2 regions of the Streptomyces sp. NPDC054956 genome follow, and region 2 is predicted to be linked to the other one. Evidence: riboswitches for the same ligand, from Rfam matches in the RefSeq annotation. Region 2 holds a riboswitch; the other holds the start of a gene.
What was found. A riboswitch is a leader RNA that binds a small molecule or an ion and turns the genes downstream of it on or off. The one in region 2 is predicted to bind glycine.
Positions count from the first base shown of each region.

Region 1 (4,204 bases), on a different contig from region 2:
GACCCGGCTTGGCCAGGCCCACCAGGGCGTTGAGGTTGGCGCCGTCCACGTAGACCTGGCCGCCGGCGTCGTGCACCTGGGCGCAGATGTCGGCGACGTGCTCCTCGAACACACCGTGCGTGGAGGGGTAGGTGATCATCAGCACGGCGAGCTCGTCGCGGTACTGCTCGATCTTGGCGCGCAGGTCGTCCGCGTCCACCTCGCCGTCGTCGGCGGTCTTGACGACGACGACCTTCATGCCGGCCATCACGGCGCTGGCGGCGTTGGTGCCGTGCGCGGAGGACGGGATGAGGCAGACGGTGCGCTGCTCGTCGCCGTTCGCCCGGTGGTAGGCGCGCACGGCCAGCAGGCCGGCGAGCTCACCCTGGGAGCCGGCGTTCGGCTGGATGGAGACCTTGTCGTAGCCGGTGACCTCGCAGAGACGTTCCTCCAGCTCGGTGATGAGCGTGAGGTACCCCTCGGCCTGCTCGACCGGGGCGAACGGGTGCAGCTGGCCGAACTCGGGCCAGGTGACCGACTCCATCTCGGTGGTCGCGTTGAGCTTCATGGTGCAGGAGCCCAGCGGGATCATGCCGCGGTCCAGCGCGTAGTCCTTGTCCGAGAGCTTGCGCAGGTAGCGCAGCATCGCGGTCTCGGAACGGTGCTGGTGGAAGACCGGGTGCGTCAGGTACGCGTCCGAGCGCAGCAGGCCCTCGGGCAGCGCCTCGGCGGTGGTCCCGTCCAGCGCCTCGATGTCCGCGGTGACGCCGAAGGCGCCCCAGACGGCCTCGATGTCGGCACGCAGGGTCGTCTCGTCGCAGGCGATGGAGACGAGGTCGGCGTCGACCTGGAAGAGGTTGACTCCACCCTCGCGGGCGGCGGCCACGACCTCGGCGGCCCGGCCGGGAACCCGGACGGTGAGGGTGTCGAAGTACGAGCCGTGCACGACCTCGACCCCGCCGGCCGTCAGGCCCGCGGCCAGCAGGCTGGCGTAGCGGTGGGTGCGGCGGGCGATCGTCCGCAGGCCGTCCGGGCCGTGGTAGACGGCGTACATGCCGGCCATGACGGCGAGGAGCACCTGCGCGGTGCAGATGTTGCTGGTGGCCTTCTCGCGGCGGATGTGCTGCTCACGGGTCTGCAGCGCCAGGCGGTAGGCCTTGTTGCCGTCCGCGTCCACGGAGACGCCGACGAGGCGGCCGGGCAGCGAGCGGGCGTGCTTGGCCTGGACGGCCATGTAGCCGGCGTGCGGTCCGCCGAAGCCCATCGGGACGCCGAAGCGCTGGGTGGTGCCGACCGCGATGTCCGCGCCCAGCTCGCCCGGCGAGGTCAGCAGGGTCAGGGCGAGCAGGTCGGCGGAGACGGCGACGATGGCGCCGAGCTCGTGGGCCTGGTCGATGACCGGCTTGATGTCGCGCACGGCACCGGAGGCGCCCGGGTACTGGACCAGGACGCCGTAGACGCCGCGCTCGGCGATCTCGGCCGGGATGCCCTCGGACAGGTCGGCGACGACGATCTCGATGCCGATCGGCTCGGCGCGGGTCTCGATCACGGCGATGGTCTGCGGCAGCGCGTCGGCATCCACCAGGAAGACGTTGCCCTTGGCCTTGCCCACGCGGCGGGCCAGGGTCATGGCCTCGGCGGCCGCGGTGCCCTCGTCGAGCAGGGAGGCACCGGAGGTCGGCAGGCCGGTCAGCTCGGCGACGACGGTCTGGAAGTTCAGCAGGGCCTCGAGGCGGCCCTGGGAGATCTCCGGCTGGTACGGCGTGTACGCCGTGTACCAGGCCGGGTTCTCCATGACGTTGCGCAGGATCACCGGCGGCGTGAAGGTGCCGTAGTAACCCAGGCCGATCATGGAGGAGAGGACCTGGTTGCGGTCGGCGAGCTCGCGCAGCTCGGCGAGCACCTCGGCCTCGGTCCGCGCCTCGGGCAGGTTCAGCGCGGCAGTGGTCTTGATCACATCCGGTACCGCGGCGGCGGTGAGTTCGTCCAGGGAGCCGTAGCCCACCTGGGCGAGCATCTTCGCCTGCGCCTCGGCATCCGGGCCGATGTGGCGCTGCTCGAAGGGGATGCCTCGCTCCAGCTGGGAGAGCGGAATGCGGTTGGCGGTCATGTACGGAGGCCTCCTGGTCGTACGACCTGCGAGGGGTGCCTCGGCGCGGGCACCCGGACGGCCTCCCCCTCTGTCATCACAACCTGAGAGTTTCACCGGGCCGCTCGAGGATCGCTCGCGAGGACCGGCTTTCACCGTCGGTGAGGAGGGGAACCGGCACTGCGCGCCCGGTACCCGCCCCTGCTTTCCAGAGTGGCCTCACCACGTGCGGTACGTATGCCTGAGAGATTCCGGGGAGGATTTGCTCCTTCGGCGCCTCCGTCGAACTCACTCGGAGGACTCTCCCGCACAGGGTCAACAGCCGTAACCCAGCCTACCAGCGAGGATCCGACCACCTCCCTCGAGTGGCCCCCTCTCCAGAAATGCACTTTTGTAGTCATTACGGAGGAGTTGCGACCAAATGGAGGGACCGGACCGTGCAGACCGACATCGATCCGCGCAGCCTGATCGGCCGCAAGGCGTTCGACCGCAATGGAACCAAGATCGGCACCGTCGACGAGGTCTACCTCGACGATGCCACGGGCGTCCCCGAATGGGCCGCCGTACGGACCGGCCTCTTCAGCCGGGACGCCTTCGTCCCCCTGGAGCCCAGCGAGATGGTGGGCGACACGCTGCACGTGCCCTTCGAACGCTCCCTCATCAAGGACGCCCCCGACTTCGGCGTCGGCCGCCACCTCTCCCCCGAACAGGAGCTGCAGCTGTACCACCACTACGGCCTCGACGTGACCCTCCCCAGCGAGTTCACCCGCGACTTCGGCCGCCTGGCGGGCGACGAGGGCTGAGACGGCCGGGGGCCTACGGATCCTGCCGGGCAGCCGGGTCCTGCCGGGCCGCGGCGCCGTCCGCGGCCCCCGCGCTCCGGTCCCCCACCAGCGGCAGCGGATCGGACGGCTCCAGCTCGGGGTCGTCCACCAGGAACGTCCGCACCCGGCCCGGCTCCGATCCCGGCTCCTCGAACCGTACGGTCACCCGCCCGACCCCGCTGCCCTGGACCCACCCGGGGCCGTGCACCGCGTGCCGTACATCGCTCCCGGCCGCCCACCGCCGCTCGGGCACGGCCTCGGAGGGCTCCGCGGCACTCGGTGCGTCCGCACCGGGTCGAGCGTCCGCGGGCGCACTGCCGGCCCCGCCCGCGATCGAAGCGCGGGACTCCGGGGCGGAGCGGGCGGGGGACATCTCGCCCTCCCCTTGGCTTCCACCGGACCGGGCCGCCACCCCGGCCGGCGCGGCCGAACCGGCATCCTCCTCCACGGCCCCGTCCGCCCCGGCCTGCGCGAAGGCGAAGAGGTCCTCCTGCGTGTAGTCCGCCAGCCCCGTCACGCCCACGCCCAGCAGCCGCACCCCGCCCGTGGTGTCCACCGCCTCGAGCAGCCGCGCGGCCGCCTCCCGCACCACCGCCGGATCGTCCGTCGGCCCCCGCAGGGTCTCGGAGCGGGTGAGCGTGGAGAAGTCGTAGCGCCGGACCTTGAGCACGATCGTCCGCCCCGAGTGCCCCGAGGCCCGCAGCCGCTCCACGCACCGGTCCGCGAGCCGCTGCACCTCGCCCCGGATCCGGACCCGGTCGTGCAGGTCCACGTCGAAGGTGTCCTCGACCGACACCGACTTCGCGTCGCGCTCGGCGACCACCGGCCGGTCGTCCAGCCCCAGAGCCATCCGGTAGAGCCCGACCCCGTGCGAGCGCCCGACCATCCGGACCAGTTCGTCCTCGCCGGCCGCGGCCAGCTCCCCCACCGTGGTGATCCCGGCCCGCCGCAGGTGCTCCCCGGTGGCCGGCCCCACCCCGGGCAGGGTCCGTACGGACATCGGCGCGAGGTGCTCCCGCTCCGTACCGACCTCGATCAGCAGCAGTCCGGCCGGCTTGGCCTCCTCGGAGGCCACCTTGGCCAGCATCTTGGACCCGGCCAGCCCGACCGATCCGCTGAGCCCCGTCGCGGCCGTGATGTCGGCCCGCAGCCGCTCCCCCACGGCCCGCGCCGTCCGCGCGTCGAAGGCGACCCCGCCCGCTTCGAGGTCCACGAACGCCTCGTCGAGACTGAGCGGCTCCACGAGCGGGGAGAGCTCCCGCAGGAGTGCCATGACGGTGTCGCTGACCGCCCGGTACAGGCTGAAGCGCGG
Region 1 is NZ_JBSGXB010000098.1:9,346-13,549, reverse strand. It holds gene gcvP (aminomethyl-transferring glycine dehydrogenase) at 1-2,089, opposite strand, end outside; glycine riboswitch at 2,288-2,386, opposite strand; gene ACWGDE_RS17620 (PRC-barrel domain-containing protein) at 2,506-2,871, shown strand; gene ACWGDE_RS17615 (DNA polymerase IV) at 2,885-4,204, opposite strand, start outside.
Region 1: another riboswitch for glycine. It lies ahead of gcvP (aminomethyl-transferring glycine dehydrogenase); the one in region 2 lies ahead of gcvT (glycine cleavage system aminomethyltransferase GcvT).

Region 2 (4,204 bases):
CGAGCGCGCGCCCGAGGGCCTCCATCGGAGCGTTTCGCATGTCGGGCTCCCATCCCAGCAGTCGGACACCGATGTACAGCTCCGGCGCCCCGGCCTCGACGCTGGCGAGGCAGCGGTAGGCCGCCGCGACGACTCCGGTGGCGCGGAACTCCTCCCCGGCGGCGGCCAGGAACTCGACGGGATCCTCCTGCCAGTCCGGCTCGAAGAGCCGGACCCGGCCGCCGGTGGCGGGCCCGTCGAGCGGGCTGCGGCCCGCCCGGCAGAGCTCCGCGACGGCGGGCGGGGGCAGCGGGACCCCGACCGCCCCCTCGGGGTTGACCGCGATGCCGAGCTGCGGGGGCAGGCCCCGGGCGAAGTCCACGGCGGGGGCGACGGCGAAGTCCATGGCGGGACCGGCGCAGGCGCGGAACTGCTCCTCGGAGCTGTAGACCGGGACGTACGCGGCGCCGTTGATCTCCATGGTGGGCAGGCTGAGGCTGTTCACCCCGCCGGGCAGCGGGATCCACACGGAACTGCGCCCGAGCACCTCGAGGATCCGCCCGCCGGCTTCCGCCTGCCCGAGCGCCGCCCCGAGCACCTGCTCCAGCTCGTTACCCGGCCACATGTACGCCTCCACCAGCTCGCCCTCGTCTCGCCCAGAGATTAACGGTCGCCTAGCGGAACCCGATCACCCGCAGCCGCGAGGCCGCCGGGCGGTCCAGCAGGGTCACCGACGCGCAGCCCGCCGGCGGGCGGCCCGCCTCGGCCTCGCGCAGCAGCCGGGCCACCGCTCCCCGGTGCCGGGCGAAGGCGTACGCCGACACGCCCCGGCCCCGCGCGGCCTGCCCGGCCCGGGCCTCCTCGGGGGTGGTGTCGAGCAGCACCAGGTGCAGCGCGCGACCGCGCCGCCGGGCGGACCCGGCGAGCAGGGCCCGTACCCAGCTCTGGGTACCGCAGTCGTGGACGACGGCCGAGGCTCCGGAGCGCAGCACCCGCCACAGCCCCCAGTAGTGCGCGATCCGGACCGCCGGGCGGTACACCGCGTACGGCACGGCGGCCGGCATCCGGCGCTCCCACCGCTCGCGGGCGTCCTGGGAGTCGATGCCCCCGCCCTGGGCGGCCCGCTTGATCAGGGTGCTCTTGCCGCCGCCGGGCAGTCCGGAGACCACCACGACGTCCCCCTCGGCGAAGTGGAGCCGCTCCGGGCCCGCCGCGCTCGCGCGCAGGTCCCGTACCGGACCGGGCGCCTGCGCGGCCGCCGCCGTCCTGACCGTGCCGCGTTGGGCCGGCACCCCGGTCACGGCTCCTGTGCCCGCCCCCGGGGACGCTGCCCCCGCCGCGCCCGCGGCCGTACTCGTCGTCGCCAGTACTCCGAATCTCCGCACAGTGATCGCCTCCCCCGCATCGGGTCACCGGGACCCATCCCCCTGAGTGTAAAGAGACGGTAATCCGGGACCACCGGTTCCGCTCCGCTTCCGGACCCCCTCCCCCATTCGGTCGCACGCCGTGCAATGATGTGCGCCATCTGGACACCAACTGCATACCGGCCGCTTGAATCCGCGCGGGAGAGTCCCGGCACGCCGCAAGGCGGTGCCCGGGCGCCGAAGGAGCAAGTACCTCCCTTGAATCTCTCAGGCCCCGTACCGCGTGGATGAGGCAGATCTGAAAAGCGAGCCGCGCCACCGCCCGTGAGGGCACCGGCGACGGCTCCACCCAAGGTGCAAGTCGAAGACCTTCCCCTGGAAGCGGGGAACTCTCGGCGAACCTCTCAGGTTCCGATGACAGATGGGGAGGAACTCCTCCTCGTCATGTCATGCCCTGGGACCCGGGAGCCACACCCATGAGTACTGCCCCCCGCCTGACCGCCCTCGATGCGCTGCACCGTTCCCTCGGTGCGACCATGACCGACTTCGCGGGCTGGGACATGCCCCTGCGGTACGGCAGCGAGCGCGACGAGCACAACGCCGTCCGCACCAAGGCCGGCCTGTTCGACCTCTCCCACATGGGCGAGATCACCCTGACCGGCCCGGAGGCCGTCAAGGTCCTGGACTACGCGCTGGTCGGCAACATCTCCACCGTCGGCGTCGGCCGTGCCCGCTACACGCACATCTGCCAGGAGGACGGCGGGATCCTCGACGACCTGATCGTCTACCGCCTCGGCGAGACCGAGTTCATGGTCGTCGCGAACGCCTCCAACGCCCAGGTCGTCCTGGACGCGATCACCGAGCGCGCCGCCGGCTTCGACGCCGAGGTCCGCGACGACCGCGACGCGTACGCGCTGATCGCGGTGCAGGGCCCCGAGTCCCCCGGCATCCTCGCCTCCCTGACCGACGCCGACCTGGACGGGCTGAAGTACTACGCCGGCCTGCCGGGCACCGTCGCGGGCGTGCCCGCGCTGATCGCGCGTACGGGCTACACCGGCGAGGACGGCTTCGAGCTGTTCGTCTCCCCCGAGCACGCCGTGGAGCTGTGGCAGGCGCTGACCAAGGCGGGCGAGGGCGTCGGCCTGGTCCCGGCCGGTCTGTCCTGCCGCGACACGCTGCGCCTGGAGGCGGGCATGCCGCTGTACGGGCACGAGCTGACCACCTCCCTCACCCCGTTCGACGCGGGGCTGGGCCGGGTCGTGAAGTTCGAGAAGGAGGGCGACTTCGTCGGCCGCGCCGCCCTGGAGGCCGCCGCCGAGCGCGCCGCCACGAACCCGCCGCGCAAGCTGGTCGGCCTGATCGCCGAGGGCCGCCGCGTCCCGCGCGCCGGCTTCTCCGTGACCTTCGACGGCCAGGTCGTCGGCGAGGTCACCTCCGGCGCCCCGTCCCCGACTCTGGGCAAGCCGATCGCGATGGCTTATGTCGACGCGGCGCACGCCGCGCCCGGCACCTCCGGCGTGGGCGTGGACATTCGCGGTACGCATGAGGCGTACGAGGTCGTGGCTCTGCCGTTCTACAAGCGGCAGAAGTAATCCTGTCCGCTGTGCACGGAGATCCGCGGGCCCCACGGGTCTCCCGCACGGCCGCCGCGCCGCGCCCCGTCTCGGCAAGCAAGACCACCGTTCGTATCCACTCCCCCGCATCCAGGAGAATCAGGTCATGAGCAACCCCCAGCAGCTGCGTTACAGCAAGGAGCACGAGTGGCTGTCGGTCGCCGAGGACGGCGTCTCGACGGTCGGCATCACGGAGTTCGCGGCCAACGCGCTCGGTGACGTCGTCTACGCCCAGCTTCCCGAGGTCGGCGACACGGTGACCGCAGGCGAGACCTGTGGCGAGCTGGAGTCGACCAAGTCGGTCAGCGACCTGTACTCCCCCGTCACCGGTGAGGTCGTCGAGTTCAACCAGGACGTCGTGGACGACCCGGCCCTGGTGAACTCGGCCCCGTTCGAGGGTGGCTGGCTCTTCAAGGTGCGCGTCACGGAGGAGCCGGCCGACCTGCTCTCCGTCGACGAGTACGCCAAGCTCACCTCCGGCAACTGACCCCAGGGGACCGAAGATGTCTGTACTGAACACTCCTCTGCACGAGCTCGACCCGGACGTCGCCGCCGCCGTCGACGCCGAGCTCCTGCGCCAGCAGTCGACCCTGGAAATGATCGCGTCGGAGAACTTCGCTCCGGTCGCCGTCATGGAGGCCCAGGGCTCGGTCCTGACCAACAAGTACGCCGAGGGCTACCCGGGCCGCCGTTACTACGGCGGCTGCGAGCACGTCGACGTGATCGAGCAGATCGCGATCGACCGCATCAAGGCGCTGTTCGGCGCCGAGGCCGCGAACGTGCAGCCCCACTCGGGCGCGCAGGCCAACGCGGCCGCGATGTTCGCGCTGCTGAAGCCGGGCGACACGATCATGGGCCTGAACCTGGCCCACGGCGGTCACCTGACCCACGGCATGAAGATCAACTTCTCCGGCAAGCTCTACAACGTGGTCCCGTACCACGTGGACGAGACCGGCGAGGTCGACATGGCCGAGGTCGAGCGCCTCGCCAAGGAGTCCAAGCCGCAGCTGATCGTCGCGGGCTGGTCCGCCTACCCGCGCCAGCTGGACTTCGCCGCCTTCCGCCGCATCGCGGACGAGGTCGGCGCGTACCTGATGGTCGACATGGCGCACTTCGCCGGCCTGGTCGCCGCGGGTCTGCACCCGAACCCGGTGCCGCACGCCCACGTCGTGACCACCACCACGCACAAGACCCTCGGCGGTCCGCGCGGCGGTGTCATCCTGTCGACGCAGGAGCTGGCCAAGAAGA
Region 2 is NZ_JBSGXB010000118.1:9,789-13,992, forward strand. It holds gene ACWGDE_RS19760 (enhanced serine sensitivity protein SseB) at 1-604, opposite strand, end outside; gene ACWGDE_RS19765 (AAA family ATPase) at 654-1,280, opposite strand; glycine riboswitch at 1,532-1,635, shown strand; gene gcvT (glycine cleavage system aminomethyltransferase GcvT) at 1,820-2,935, shown strand; gene gcvH (glycine cleavage system protein GcvH) at 3,063-3,443, shown strand; gene glyA (serine hydroxymethyltransferase) at 3,460-4,204, shown strand, end outside.